Sphaerotilus montanus: one gene and its partner. The protein of the gene in region 2 binds, or shares a complex with, the protein of the main gene of each other region. Links are inferred from orthologs where the notes say so. Each region holds a gene or a part of one and is shown on either strand. Other genes may lie near its edges.

Region 1 (6,874 bases), 4.3 Mb from region 2 along the record:
GGCGACCACGAGGCTGTCCGCCGGTGGCGTCGGCCTGGACAGCGGCTCGATCACGTCGCGGGACAGCAGATCGTGCACGGCCAGGTCGAACCGGTCGACCAGCGGGCGGGCGCCCAGCAGGAGCAAGGCGGTCAGCATGGCCGCGAACCACCAGGGGGCAGACACCAGCCGGAGCGACAGGGTTTGCCGGGCGAAAGGGGGGGGGTGGGTCACGGCGGGGGCTCCTGGGACGAGCGAAGGTCGAAGGCGCGCGGCTCGGACCACCCGCTGCGACCACCATCGGCCAGCAGCACTCGAACGCGTACGTGGTAAGGCCCGGGCCGAAGCGGCGCAGGCAGGTTCAGCCCCTCTCGGGGTGTCAGCTCATCCAGCACGACCCGCTCGAAGGCCCCATCCTCGGCGATCTGCACCTGCACACACGCTTGCGGATCGACCGGGGCCCAGCGCAGTTCGATGCGGTTGTCCAGCCAGTGGGTGCTGAACTGCGGGGTCCGGGGCGCAGGAGGCGGTGGCGGCGGCGGCGGTGGTGGCGTGAAGAGCGTGAGCGTGCGGGCGCCAGGCAAGCCTTCGAGGCCGATGGCATCAATCGCCCGCACGCGGAGCTGGTAGGTGCCATCGGCGAGCGCGGGGACCCCCGGTCCGGCGGTTGGCTGCACCGATTCGTGGAGCAGGCTGGCCGAGGCATCGTCGCCGAACCACTGCACGCGGTAGGCCACGGCACCGGCCACCGGCGGCCAGCGCAGTGCGCGGACCTGCTCGGTGGACAGCGGATCCGGGGCGGTCTCCAGTTCCGGTGCCGGCAGCAGCGGCACGGCGGCCACCGGCTGCAGACCCTGGTCGGCGCGGGAGCCGGTGGCGGTCTCCAGGGGCACCTCGCCGAGCGTGTTGCCAAAATCGACCCGGCCATGCACGACCTCGGCCCGTGTGCTGTCCGCATCGGCAGACACCCGGAATTCGGTGCCCCGCACGGTCGTCACGGCCGAAGGCGTGCGGATCTCGAAGCGGCTGTGGTCTGGCTGCGGCTGCACGGCACTCTCCAGCCCGCCCCGCAGCAGTTCGATGCGCACGGGCGCGGTGCCTGCGCGGGGGGCTGGTCCCGGGCTGCTGGCCGACTGTGCCCGGATCCACGCTTCTTGCTGCGCCCGGTCGAGCGGGATCAGGCGCAACTCGCTGGACGGGCGGACCAGCACCCGCGTGCCGTCCTGCATCTGCAGTGTCGCGGTGCCGTCGACCGGGGTGCGCAGCCAGGTGCCCGGGGGCAGGGGGGTGTCGGCACGGGCGGCAGTCCAGCCGGTGCCGCTGTTGAGCATGACGTCGCCGCGGAGGGCGGCCAGTCGCGCTTCCTGCGTTGTCAGGCGCAGCCAGGGCAGCGGAATGCGCAGCACCTGGCCGGGTTGCAGCCGGTCGCTGCGCAGCTGGTTGTTCGTCCGCAGGTCCTGCCACGTGTGCTGCTGGTGCAGGTAGCGCGCCGCGAGTGACCAGACCGAGTCACCCGGCTGGACCGTGTACAGGAACTCGTCCGATGTGGCCGACGAGGCGCCCCCGGCTGCGGACAGCAGCAGGGCCAGCAGTGCGGCGGCCGGGCGTGGAAGCAATGTCATGGGAGCGTGGTGTCAGCGGGTCACCGGAGGGAGACTCCGGAAGTGACAGATTCGCTCCGGACATCTTATGCCTTTGCCCGGGCTGGATTGAAGGCTGGATACGGCAATTCACGCCGCACTTGTGCAGATCAGGCCGGGGGGTGCCCTTGGTTCTGGAACAGCCGGCGCAGATCCAGCCGGCCCGCCTGCACCGGCGGGCACCAGTAGTAGGCCCCGCTGACCGGTTGGCTGAAACGGAAGAGATCGTCGACTACGCCGTCCTCGACCCCTGCCATGCGGGCGAGCTGGGCCTCGAAGGCGTCGAAGCCGGTGGCGAAGGCCGTGAAGTGCAGGCCGCAGCGCGCGCCCTCGATCCACGGCATCGAGCGCCGCACGACAAAGGCTTCCGGGGAGAAGCTCTCCTGCGCGGTGCGCTGCACGTGGGCGCTGGGGGGTGCGTCGTCGAGTTCGACGTTGTCGTCGCGGCGGCGGCCGATCATGCGGTCCTGCGTGGGGCGGTCGAACCGGTCGAAGCGCTCCAGCGCATGCTCCCATTGCTGCACGGCGACGAAGCTGCCGCCGTCCAGCCCCGGCCCCTGGCCCTGCACGCCGATGGTGTCGACCATGTCGCGGCCGGTGGGGTTCTCGGTGCCGTCCTCGTAGCCGGTCAGGTCGCGGCCGTCCTGGTGGCGGAAGGCGGCGAGTTCGTGGGTGACATCGAAGGCGGGCGCCAGCAGGCGGGCCAGTGCGCGGCTCCGCTGCAGCAGTGCGCCGGGATCGTCCTCGCTGCGCAGCCACAGCCACAGCTCGGCGGGCGTGGCCGGCAGATCGACCCGGCTGGCCGGCGGCGCGCTGAAGCTGCGCAGGCCGGGCACGGCGGCGTCCAGCCGTGCGACCAGCGTGGCGCCCAGCCCGACGACGGTGTGCAGCCCGTCGACTTCGGCGGCCAGGGCCTGCAGGGTGGTGCGCACGGCGGCATCGGCGTCCGGGCGCAAGGCCAGGCTGAGGTAGCGGCCGTGGGCGGGGACGCGGGCCGCAATGCCGGCTTGGATCGTGGACATCTGCACACTCCTGAAGGGTTTTCAGCGGAGTGTAGGGGGCGCAGGGCGAGGTCCGCTCAGGACGGGGTGTAGGTCAGCCGCACGTAGATGGGCGCGAAGGCCTCGGCCTGGGTGATCTCCAGCAGGCGCTCGCGGGCCAGTTCCAGCATGGCGATGAAGGTCACGACCAGCACCGGCACGCCGCGCGTGGCGTCGAACAGCTCGTGGAACTCGACGAAGCGCCGGCCCTGCAGCGCGCGCAGCACCAGCGTCATGTGCTCGCGCACGGACAGCGCCTCGCGGCCGATGTGGTGGCGCTGGGTCAGCTTGGCGCGCTGGAGCACGTCGGCCCAGGCATTGCGCAGGTCGATCGGGCTGACGTCGGGCAGGCGCGGCTCCAGGGCCTGCTCGATGTGCACTGCCGCGGCGAGCAGGTCGCGCCCGACGAGCGGCAGCTGGTCGATCTTCAGCGCGCCGAGCTTGATGCGCTCGTACTCCAGCAGGCGCCGCACCAGCTCGGCCCGCGGATCGGCGGCTTCCTGATCGGCCGCCACCTGGCGCGGCGGCAGCAGCATGCGCGACTTGATCTCGATGAGCATCGCCGCCATCAGCAGGTACTCGGCGGCGAGTTCGAGGTGGTGTTCGCGCAGCTGGTCGACGTAGGCCAGGTACTGGCGCGTCACCTCGGCCATCGGGATGTCGAGGATGTTGAAGTTCTGGCGCCGGATCAGGTAGAGCAGCAGGTCCAGCGGGCCCTCGAAGGCGTCGAGGTAGACGGCCAGCGCCTCGGGCGGGATGTAGAGATCCTGCGGCAGCGCGAACAGCGGCTCGCCGTACAGGCGGGCCAGCGCCAGCTCCGCCGGGTCGGTGTCCGACGCGGCGGTGCCGGGATCCGGGGTCACGTCAGGCCTTGGTCTGGTAGACGTAGGGTTGCTGCGGCACGGTGGCGGTGTTGAACTCGCCCTGGGCGCTGCGGTTCTGCTCGCGGTCCCACAGCAGGGCACGGCCTTCGCGCTGGCGCTGCTCCAGCTTCGGGTCCTGCTGCTTCAGGCTCTCGATGAACTGGGTGGTCTCGGACTTGTAGTGCTTCCAGAAGAGCGGCATGGTGTGTGAGCGGGCGGACGCTATAGAGTGAACCCCTGATTTTACAGGCGCTGCCATGCAAGAGATTGAACTGAAATTCCAGATTCCCCCCGCATCCCGTGCGTCGCTGTCCGAGTCCCTGCGCGACGCCGCGAGCGCGACCACCCGCCTGCGCGCCCGCTACTTCGACACCGGCGACCGCCTGCTGGCGCGCTCCGCCTTCGCGCTGCGGCTGCGGCAGGAGGGCGAGGGCTGGGTGCAGACCCTCAAGGGCCGCGGCGACGGCCTGATGACCCGGCTGGAACACAACGCGCCGCTCGGCACCGACTCCGGCGACGCGGCCCCCGCACTGTCGCTGGAACGCCACGCCGGCACGCCCGCCGGCGCGGCCCTGCTCGCCTTGCTGGACAGCGCGGGCCGCACGCCGGCCGATCTGGTGCTGCAGTTCTCCACCGACATCATCCGCACCCACGCCGAGGTCGAGGCCGATGGCGCGGTGGTCGAGCTGGCGCTGGACGTCGGGCAGATCGCCGGTGGCGGGCAGACGCTGCCGGTGTGGGAGATCGAGTTCGAGCTGGTCCGTGGCGCGCCCACGGGCCTGCTGTCGATGGCCTACCTGTGGACCGAAGCCTTCGGGCTCTGGCTCGATGCCCGCAGCAAGGCCGAGCGCGGCGACCGGCTGGCGCGTGGCGTGACGCAGGGCGACGTGCCGGCGGTGCGCCCGGTCGATGCGGCGCAGCCGTGGTCGCGGCAGGTGGCCGTGGCGCTGGCGCCGGTGCTGGCGCTGGTGGGCGATGTGGCGGACGACCTGGCCTCGCCGGCCCAGCGGGTGGCGCTGGCCCAGGCGCTGGGGGTGCTGGCGCAGACGTTGCGGGCGGAAGCACAGGCTGCAGGCGCGGCGGACACCGTGGCCGCACTGGCCGGGATGGTGTTCGACGCCGCGATCTGGCGCCGCACCGAGACGCAGGCGCTCTGGCTCAGCCTGCTGGAGTGGAGCCTGCCGGCGGACGCCCGCTGAGCGGATCCACGTACAGGTGCGCGGCTTCGAGGGCGGCCGCGAGCGTCGGCGCGACGCCGTGTTCGCCCAGCAGCGTGTCGAAGCCGGAGCGGGTCAGCAGCGAGCGGGGCTGTTCGTTGAGCGCCGCCACGATCAGCCGCACGCCACGGCGCTGCAACTGCCGGTGCAGCTGCACCAGCGCATCGACGCCCGAGGTGTCGACCGAGATCAGCCGGTGCATCTCCAGCACCACGACGCGGGTGCCGGCGTGCAGGCGATCGGGCAGGGATTCGACCTTGCCGACCGCGCCGAAGAACAGCGTGCCGTAGAAGCTGAACACCTCGACGCCCGGTTCTGCCAGGGGCAGCGTGTCCTGGAAATCACCGCTGGCCGAGGCCATCGAAGGCGAAGACGAGGGCTGTGGCGAGGGCGGTGGCGCGGTGTCCGCCGACACCCGCTCGACCTGGAAGAGCTGGCTCATGCGCCAGATGAAGAAGCCGCAGGCCAGCAGCAACCCGACCTCCACCGCGATCGTCAGGTCGAAGATGACGGTGAGGAAAAACGTGCCGAGCAGCACCGAGCGGTAGGGCAGCTTGAAGTGCCGCAGCCGCGCGAACTCGTGCCACTCGCCCATGTTCCACGCCACGAACAGCAGGATGCCGGCCAGCACCGCCAGCGGCACGTTCATCGCCAGCGGCGCCGCGACCAGCATGATCGCCAGCAGCGCGAGCGCGTGCACCATGCCGGCCACGGGTGAGACCGCCCCCGCGCGCACATTGGTGACGGTGCGCGCGATGGTGCCGGTGGCCGGGATGCCGCCGAACAGCGGCACGACGAAGTTGGCCACGCCCTGCGCCATCAGCTCCTGGTTCGGGTCGTGGCGGGGCGCGTCGATCATGTTGTCGGCCACCCGGGCGCACAGCAGCGACTCGATCGCCCCGAGCAGCGCGATGGTCAGCGTGGGCATCAGCAGCTGCTTGGCGGTGGCCCAGGTGAAATCGGGTAGTTCGAACGCCGGCAGTGCCTGCGGAATGCCGCCGAAGCGCGAGCCGATCGTCTCGACCGGCAGGTTGAACAGCGTGCTCACCAGCGTCAGCGAGATCAGCGCGACGATCGGCCCCGGCACGCGCGAGATGACGCGGGCGCTGCGTCCCTCGACCAGTTGCGTGGGCAGGATCGTGCCGGGCTTGAACAGCTTCATCCACACGAACAGACCCACCAGGCACACCATGCCCAGCGCGAACGCCCAGGGGTTGAAGCTGTCGGCATGGGCCCAGAGCGTGCGGATCTGGGCGAAGAAGTCGGCCGGCATCTTGTCGATCCGCAGGCCGAACAGGTCCCGCAGCTGCGACAGCGCGATCAGCACCGCGATGCCGTTGGTGAAGCCGATGACGATGGACACCGGGATGTAGCGCACCATGCCGCCGAGCCGGAGCAGCCCCATCGCGAACAGCAGCACGCCGGCCAGCATGGTCGCGATCAGCAGGTTCGGCAGGCCGTAGCGCTCGATGATCCCGTAGATGATGACGATGAAGGCGCCGGCCGGCCCGCCGATCTGCACGGCCGAGCCCCCCAGCGCGGAGATCAGGAAGCCCGCGATGATGGCGGTGTAGAGGCCCTGTTCCGGCTTGACCCCCGAGGCGATCGCAAACGCCATCGCCAGCGGCAGCGCCACGATGCCGACCGTCGCGCCCGCACCCAGGTCGGCCAGGAAGCGCTCGCGGCCATAGCCGGCGCGCAGGGTGTCCAGCAGGCGTGGATGGAACGGGTGCAGGCGCTGCAACCACGCCGGCTTGGACAGGAAGATGGACCAGTTCGGCACGCGGGGAGTCTCCATCGGATCACGGGTGCCGTTTCCCGGCATCGTGCGCTGGAGTGTGCGCCTGTTGTGTGCCGGGACGCTTACAAGTGCTGACGTCGTGCGTGGTGTCAGGCGTGGATGTAGCGGCTGAACACCTCGCCGAAGTCGCGCCGCGTGTGGCGGTCGAGCACGGTCTGGTTGAGGTTGTCGAGCAGGGCGTTGAACTGGTCCGGCAGGTCGCGGGGGAGTCCGGCCTGGCCGATCTTGTACATCGACGACATCGCGCCCAGCACCTTCAGCGCGTTCTGGCGGCCGGTCTCGTCACGCGCCTGCAGCCGGCTGATGGCGATCAGGGCCTTGTAGACGTCCTTGA
Region 2 (8,038 bases):
TGCAGCGTGCGCGTTCGGGCGTCGCGTCGACCACTTCGCGAAAGGCCATCGCCAGGCTGTAGGCCTCCTCGCCGGTGGAGCAGCCGGCGACCCAGGCCCGCAGCACGTCTCCGTCGGCATGGTCGGCCAGCAACCGGGGCAGCACGGTGTCGCACAGGGCCTGCCAGACGGGGGTGTCGCGGAAGAAGAGGGTCACCCCGATCAGCAACTCCTTCGACAGCAAGGCCACCTCCTGGCTGCTGTGGCGCAGCAGGCGGGCATAGTCCTGCAGCGTGGGCACGCGGTGGATGTGCATGCGCCGTTCGAGGCGGCGCAGCAGCGTGCGCTGCTTGTAGAGTCGGAAGTCCGGCTGGCCGTGCGCGCGCAGCAATTCCAGGACCGTGTTCAGGCCGAGCGGTGTCGCCGCCACCGGTGCCGGTGGCCCGGCGGTCATGTCAGCTCGCCGGGCTGGGTCCCATGGTTCCAGTCGCCGTGCTCTTCGGCATCGGCTGGCGGCAGCAGCAGCCCATGCTGGATGGCGTAGCGCACCAGCGCCGCGGTGCTGGGGGCCTGCAGCTTGTCCATGATGCGGGTCTTGTGCGTGCTGACGGTCTTGATCGACAGGTGCAGCGCTTCGGCGATGTCTCCGGCCCGCTCGCCGGCCACGATGCGGCGCAGGACCTCCATCTCGCGCTCCGACAGTCGGGCATGGCGTGGCACGTCCACGCTGCCGTTGAGCTGCTGCACCACCCGCTCGGCCAGGCTGGTGGTCACATAGGTGCCACCATTGGCCACCTTGCGCGCGGCCACCACCAGTTCTTCGGCCGCGCTGTCCTTGGTGACATAGCCATTGGCGCCGGCCTTGAAGGCGCGCAGGGCATATTCCTCCTCGGCGTGCATGCTCAGCACCAGGATCGGCAGCCGTGTCGATTCGGCCCGGATGCGGCGGATCAGCTCCAGTCCGCTCATGCCCGGCATCGACAGATCGACGATGACCAGGCCGCAATCCTGGTGCCGCAGGTTGTCCATGGCCCGGAATCCGGAGCTTTCCTCGGTGATGTTCCAGCCTTCGCGGGTGGATTCGAGGATGCGCTTCAGGCCTTCCCGCACGATGGTGTGGTCGTCCACGAGCAGGACACGCAGCCCCGGTTCATGCAGCGTCGCATTCATGGGGTTTCCTTCTTCCTGGTCTGTTTCAGCGGCAGGTGCACGGTGATGCGGGCACCACCGCCCGGCGGGTTGTCCAGATCGAGCTGGCCGCCCAGCATGATCGCCCGCTCGCGCATGCCCAGCAGGCCGTAGCGACCGTCCTGGCGCATCGACCGGTCGGGGAATCCATGGCCGTTGTCCCGCACCGTCAGGATCAGTTCGTCCGCGCTCTGGCGCAACTCGATCCGGACATCGGTGGCATTGGCGTGGCGGGCCACGTTGGTCAGCGCCTCCTGCACCATGCGGTACAGCGCGATGTCGGCACCCGGTCCCAGCGGCGGGTCCTCGGTGCCGAGCTGCACCGTCACCTCCATGTCCATGCGCCGGGCGGCGTCGCGGGCCAGCCATTCGATCGCGGCGTTCAGCCCCAGGTCGTCGAGCATCAGCGGACGCAGGTCGGCCGCAATCCGGCGCAGTGCCGCCACGGTGCTGTCCACCATCTCCAGCATGCTGGTGATGCGTCCGTTCCCGCCGGGACCGGGCGTTTCGGCACGCAGGCCGAACAGCTCCATCTTCATGGCGGTCAGGCGCTGGCCCAGTTCGTCGTGCAGTTCGCGGGCGATGCGGCGGCGTTCTTCCTCGCGGGCCTCGACCACGCTGGCCGCCAGCCGGCGCAATTCGACCCGGTGCAGCGACTGCTCCCGGGCCTGGCGCTGGCTTTCCGTCACGTCGATGATGACCATCTGCAGGACGGTCTGCCCGTGGTCCGGCAGGGCCGATGTGGCGATGTCGACCTCGCGGGTCTGTCCGTCGGGGCGCAGCAGGGTGCCGCTGACGACCGCGGGCGTGGCGCTCTTCACCGGTCTGGCTGACTGCAGATGGGACCGCAGCGGTACATGCCCGCTGGCATGCAGCAGGGTGTAGATCGACCGGCCGATGAGCTGTGCCCGGTCCGACACGCCGAACAGATGGACGGCGGCGCGGTTGGCATACACCAGCTGCTCGTCATCGACGATCCAGATCGCCACCGGCGTCAGGTCGAGCACGGTGCGCACCCGCTCGCTCAGCATCGCCACCTCGCTGCGCAGGCCGTGCTGGGTACTGAGGTCGCACATCATCGCCATGAAGCAGGTGTGGCGTTGCCCGTCGAGCACCAGTTCCAGCCGGGACACCACCACCTCGACAGGAAACACCTGCCCGTCGGCACGCAGGCCTTGCAGGGCTTCCCCATGCAGGGGCGCGCGCTCGGCCTGCTGCGCCGCGGTGAAGTGCTGCACATGCTGGTCGTGGACGTCGCGCAGGCCATCGGGAATCAGACATGACAGCGGCCGGCCCAGCAGGTCCGGCTGGGCATGCCCGAACATCCGCGCGGCCGCTGCATTGATGGCGACGATGCACTGCCGCGCGTCCACCAGCACGACCGCTTCGCGCGAGGCGCCAGCGACCATCTCCGAAGGTAGATCGAAGAACCCGTTCGACAGTGCGGCGGCTGGCAGGGCAGTCATGGCGCTGGATTGTTGTTCAGTACCGTGGAGGGTACCAGTCGGAGTCAGTCTGTTTCTTGCCTTGTATCAAACTTCAACAAGGATCGAGGGTTGACACGGGGCCGGACTTTCCCGCGGTGCCCAGGAATCCAAGGTCCCGTCGCCCGGTTCGGTGCAGTCGGACCAGTGGTATCATTGCCTCCAATGTTCAAGCATTTAATGCTTGTAAATCAAAGAGTTAGATAATACTTCTCCGAGATGCGCCTGAATTCGATCAAGCTCTCGGGCTTCAAATCCTTCGCCGATCCGACACATTTCCAGCTGCCCGGCCAGCTCGTCGGCGTCGTCGGTCCCAATGGCTGCGGCAAGTCCAACATCATGGACGCCGTGCGCTGGGTGCTGGGCGAATCGAAGGCGAGCGAGCTGCGCGGCGAGTCGATGCAGGACGTGATCTTCAACGGCTCCGGCAACCGCAAGCCCGCCAGCCGCTCCAGCGTCGAACTCGCCTTCAGCAACGATGCCGGCCGGGCGGGCGGCTCGTGGAACCAGTACGCCGAGATCGCCGTCAAGCGCGTGCTGACCCGCGACGGCACCAGCACCTACTACATCAACAACCAGCCGGTGCGCCGCCGCGATGTGCAGGACGTGTTCCTCGGCACCGGTCTGGGCCCGCGCGCCTACGCCATCATCGGCCAGGGCACGATCAGCAAGATCATCGAGTCGCGCCCCGAAGAGCTGCGGCTGTTCCTGGAGGAAGCGGCCGGCGTGTCCAAGTACAAGGAACGCCGCCGCGAGACCGAGAACCGCCTGAAGGACACCCGCGAGAACCTGACCCGCGTGGACGACATCCTGCGCGAGCTGACGACCAACCTCGACAAGCTCGAAGCCCAGGCCGAGGTCGCGCTGCGCTACCGCACGCTGCAGGACACCGGCACGCTGAAACTGCACCAGCTCTGGTTCCTGAAACACCGCGACGCCACCAGCGAGCGCGAGCGGGTCCGGCTGGCCGAGCTGGCGGCGACGAACGCGCTGGAGCTGCGCATCGCCGAGCTGCGCCAGACGGAAGCCGAGCAGGACGCGCTGCGCCAGTCGCACTACGACGCCAGCGACGCGCTGCACGCCGCGCAAGGCGCGCTGGCGGAGGCGTCGATGCAGGTCAGCCGGCTGGAGGAGCGCATCCGCCACGTCGTCGATGCGCGCCAGCGTGGGTTGCAGCGACAGGCCGAGATCGCCGCACAGACGCAGCAATGGACGCTGCGCCGCGAACACGCCGAGGCCGAGCTGGAAACGCTGGCCGAGCAGCTCGCCGAAGCGGAAGAGCAGGGCGAGATCCTGGCCGCGCAGGTCGAAGAGCGTTCGATGGCCTTGCCCGCCGTCGAGGACACGCTGCGCCAGGCCAGCCAGCGCGCCGCCACGCAGCGCACCCGCGCGAGCGAGGTGCAGCAACAGATCCAGCTGCTCGCCGCGCAGTCGCGCCATCTGGACGAGCGCGGCCGCGAGTTGCAGGGCCGCCGCGAGCGCCTGTCCGCCGAGCGCCGCCAGCTCGGCGCACCCGACGACCACCGCCTCGACGACCTGCGTGCGCAACTCGCCCGAGCGCAGGAGGTGCAGGAACTCGCCGATGCGCGCCTGCACGAGCTGTCCGAACTGGTGCCGACGCTCGACGAGCAGCGCCGCGGCCAGCAGAGCGCGGCCAATAGCGAATCTGCCCGCCAGTCGGCGCTGACGGCGCGGCTCGACGCGCTGCGGGCGCTGCAGGAAAAGGTGCAGACCGAAGGCAAGCTGCGGCCCTGGCTGGCGCGGCACGGGTTGGAGGGTCTGCAAGGGCTGTGGCGGCGCATCCACATCGAACCCGGGTGGGAAACCGCGCTCGAATCGGCTTTGCGCGAGCGGTTGCAGGCGCTCGAAGTCGGGCGGATCGAGACGGTGCGCGGCTTCGATCTGGATCCGCCGCCGGCCAAGCTCGCCTTCTATTCGCCGCCGACCAGCGCGATCGCCAATACGCATCGCACGCTGCCGCGGCTGACCGACCTGCTGCGCGTGGGCGATCCGGGGCTGGTGGCATTGCTCAACGACTGGCTCGAAGGCGTCTACACGGCGGCCAACGTCGAGGAAGCGCTGGCGCTGCGCAGCCGGCTGACCCATGGCGAGCTGATCCTGACGCCGGCCGGGCACGCGGTGAGCGCTTACGCGGTGAGCTTCCACGCGCCGGATTCAGAGCAGGCCGGCCTGCTGGCGCGCGCGCAGGAGATCGAGAACCTCGAAACCCAGGTCCGCGCCCAGGCGCTGATGGCCGATGAGGCCCGCAGCGCGCTGGTCCGCGCCGAAGCCGCTTACACCGACGCGGCGCAGCGGCTGGCCGGCGCCCGCCGCGACGCCGCCGACAGCCAGACGCGGGCGCACCAGCTGCAGGTCGAGGTGCTGCGCCTGACCCAGCAGGCCGAGCAGGTCACGCGCCGCCGCGACCAGCTGGACACCGAACTCGCCGAGGTCGATGCGCAGCTGGAAGAACTCGAAGAACGCCGCCTGACAGGCGAAGCGCGTTTCGAGGAACTCGACCTGCAGCTCGCCACCGAGCAGGAGCGCCACGCCGAGCTGGAAGACGCGGTGATCGCGGCCGAGCGGCGGCTGGCCGATGCCCGCGAGCAGTTGCGCGGCCTGGAGCGCACGGCGCAGGAGTCGCAGTTCGCGGCCCGGTCGTTGCTGGCGCGGCGCGGCGAGCTGCAGCGTGGGCTGGAAACCGCCGCGCAGCAGCTCACCGTCAACGAACGCGCGCTGGAGCAGCTCGCCGCCGAACTCGCCGGGCTGGACGACGCCGCGGCCGAAGGCGGGCTGCAGGAGGCGCTGGCGCTGCGCGTCGAGCGCGAGCAGGCGCTGTCGTCCGCCCGCCAGACCTGGGACGACCTGACGCAGCAGATGCGCCGCGCCGACGAGCAGCGCGCCGCGCACGAGCGCAGTCTGCAGCCGCTGCGCGACGAGATCACGAAGCTCCAGCTCGAAGCGCAGGCCGCGCAGCTCGGCGGCGCGCAGTTCCTGGAGCAGCTGCAGGCGGCGGCGGTCGACCTGGACGCGCTGGCCGCCGGCATCGCGCAGGACGGTGTGCGCCTGCACGGGCTGCAGGGCGAGATCGACCGCATCCAGCGCGAGATCAACGCGCTGGGCGCCGTGAACCTGGCGGCGCTGGATGAGCTGGGCGCCGCCCGCGAGCGGCGGCAGTTCCTCGACATGCAGGTCGCCGACCTCACCGAGGCCATGCAGACGCTGGAGGCCGCGATCCACAAGATCGACCTGGAGACCCGCGATCTGCTGAAGGCCACCTTCGACCAGGTCAACGACGGCTTCGGGCGCATGTTCCCGAGCCTGTTCGGTGGCGGTCAGGCCCGGCTGGTGATGACCGGCGACGAGATCCTGGACGCCGGCGTGCAGGTCATGGCGCAGCCGCCCGGCAAGAAGAATTCGACCATCCACCTGCTGTCCGGCGGTGAAAAGGCACTTACCGCGATCGCGCTGGTGTTCGCGATCTTCCTGCTCAATCCGGCGCCGTTCTGCCTGCTGGACGAGGTGGATGCACCACTGGATGACGCCAATACCGAGCGATATGCCCGTCTGGTCCGTCAAATGTCGTCCGGTACGCAGTTTCTTTTCATTTCGCACAACAAAATTGCAATGGAGATGGCCGAACAATTGATCGGCGTGACAATGCAGGAACAGGGTGTGTCGCGCATCGTCGCGGTGGACATGGAGGCAGCAGTCTCACTGGCTGAGCTACCGTGAGGGTGGCGACACACTGTTCAGGCCATGACCAGGAACCCGGGGACCGATGAATTCATTGCAAGTATGGTTGGCCATCGTCGGAGGGCTGGTGCTCGCCGCTGTCGTCGGGCATGGCGCCTGGCAGACCCGCCGCGCCGGGGGCAAGACGCGCCTGCCCAAGCCTTCCGCGGCCGATGCCGCCTCGCCGGGGGCGCCGGATGCGGCCCTGGCTGCTGTCGCGCCACAGCCGCTCCACCAGGAACCGAGTTTCGATCCGGACCATGCGCCGACCGAGCCGATCCCGCTGGAGGACGCGCCGGTGGCCGCCTCCGTCGAGGCCATCGAGCAGCGGCTGGTGGGTGTGCCCGCGGCGCTGAATGTGCCGGTACGCCGGCCCGCGGCTGTGTCCCGCATCGATCCGCTGATTGACGCGGTCGCCCGGCTGGTTCCCGAGCAGCCCTTGTCTGGAGAGACGGTGCTGGCCCATTGGCCACCGTCGCGTCGGGCGGGTGGCAAGCCGTTCCTGATCGAAGGCTGCAACAGCCAGACGGGCGAGTGGGAAACCCCCGTCGCCGGCCAGACCTGCAGCGAACTGCGCGCGGGTCTGCAACTCGCCAACCGGCTCGGCGCCGTCAACGAGATCGAATATTCGGAGTTTGTCCAGATCATCCAGCGCTTTGCCGAGCCGCTGTCGGCCGAGGCCGAGTTTCCGGACATGCTGGATGTCGTGGCCCGGGCACGTTCGCTCGACCGGGTGGCCGTGCACCACGACGCGCAGCTTGCCATGCGGCTCACCGCGCGCCAGGGCCAGTGGCCGGTGAGCTGGATCCAGCAGCACGCGGCCCGCCACGGCTTCGTCAGCGGGCCGGTGCCGGGCAAGCTCATCCTGCCGGGCCGCGAAGAGGATGCGCCGCCGGTGCTGGCGCTGGTGTTCGATGCCCAGGCCGCGCTGGCCGAGGATCCGGACCAGTCCTGGGTGTCCGAGATGTCGCTGGTGTTCGACGTGCCGCAGACGCCGCAGGCCGAGCAGCCCTTCAATGCCTGGTGCGCTTCCGGTCAGGCGCTGGCCATCGCGCTGGATGCCGACGTCAACGACGACGAGGGCCGCGCGCTCAATGCCGGGGCGTTTGCGCTGATCCGCGAGGATCTGGACGGCCTGTACGCCAAGCTGGCGGAATACGAGCTGGCGGCAGGCTCGCCCGCGGCGCGGCGCCTGTTCAGCTAGGCGACCGCCGGATTCACCTGCCGCGGACGCGCGCCTACACTGGCGCGCATGTCGCAAACCGATCTCTTCTCGTCGCCGCCGGACCTCTCCTCCGGCCCCGATTCGCAGACCCTGCAGGCGGTGGCCTCGCCGGCCGAGCTGGCCGCCGAACTGCGCCGGCAACTGCACCACCACGCCCACCGCTACTACGTGCTCGACGCGCCGGAAGTCCCCGACGCCGAGTACGACCGCCTGTTCCAGCAGCTCCAGGCGATCGAGGCCGCGCACCCGGATTTGCGCACCGCGGATTCCCCGACGCAGCGGGTGCTCGGGCAGGTGCTCGACGGATTCGCCGCGGTCCGCCACGCCGTGCCGATGCGCTCGATCCGCACCGAGACCGACACCGAGGCCACCGGCGCCAGTACCTTCGATGCCCGTGTGCGGCGCGAACTGGCGCTGGGCGAGGATG

What was found. Proteins that work in one complex are often made in the same cells at the same time.
Region 1: the proteins of smc (region 2) and BDD16_RS01870 are in contact, whole or in part, in a crystal structure (PDB 3ZGX), measured with the Bacillus subtilis proteins. The link is inferred for Sphaerotilus montanus from one-to-one orthologs.

The regions. Positions count from the first base shown.
Region 1 is NZ_JACCFH010000001.1:428,747-435,620, reverse strand. What follows is about bases 1,611-4,513. They hold BDD16_RS01870 (segregation and condensation protein A), read right to left. Parts: upstream 3,523-4,513; coding sequence 2,698-3,522; downstream 1,611-2,697. Other genes in these bases: BDD16_RS01860 (CYTH domain-containing protein), read left to right, coding at 3,780-4,513; BDD16_RS01865 (DUF3460 family protein), read right to left, coding at 3,524-3,724; BDD16_RS01875 (Dyp-type peroxidase), read right to left, coding at 1,730-2,641. Outside these bases: BDD16_RS01885 (EAL domain-containing protein), read right to left, coding at 1-213; BDD16_RS01880 (FecR family protein), read right to left, coding at 210-1,601; more of BDD16_RS01860, read left to right, coding at 4,514-4,721; BDD16_RS01855 (SulP family inorganic anion transporter), read right to left, coding at 4,681-6,537; BDD16_RS01850 (PH domain-containing protein), read right to left, coding at 6,630-6,874. UniProt on the Bacillus subtilis protein: Participates in chromosomal partition during cell division. May act via the formation of a condensin-like complex containing Smc and ScpB that pull DNA away from mid-cell into both cell halves.
Region 2 is NZ_JACCFH010000001.1:4,745,107-4,753,144, reverse strand. The notes cover bases 2,520-6,586. They hold smc (chromosome segregation protein SMC), read left to right. Parts: upstream 2,520-2,870; coding sequence 2,871-6,386; downstream 6,387-6,586. Other genes in these bases: BDD16_RS21700 (cell division protein FtsZ), read left to right, coding at 6,433-6,586; BDD16_RS21710 (PAS domain-containing sensor histidine kinase), read right to left, coding at 2,520-2,633. Also shown: BDD16_RS21720 (CheR family methyltransferase), read right to left, coding at 1-433; BDD16_RS21715 (response regulator), read right to left, coding at 430-1,149; more of BDD16_RS21710, read right to left, coding at 1,146-2,519; more of BDD16_RS21700, read left to right, coding at 6,587-7,590; NAD-dependent DNA ligase LigA, read left to right, coding at 7,639-8,038. UniProt on the Bacillus subtilis protein: Required for chromosome condensation and partitioning.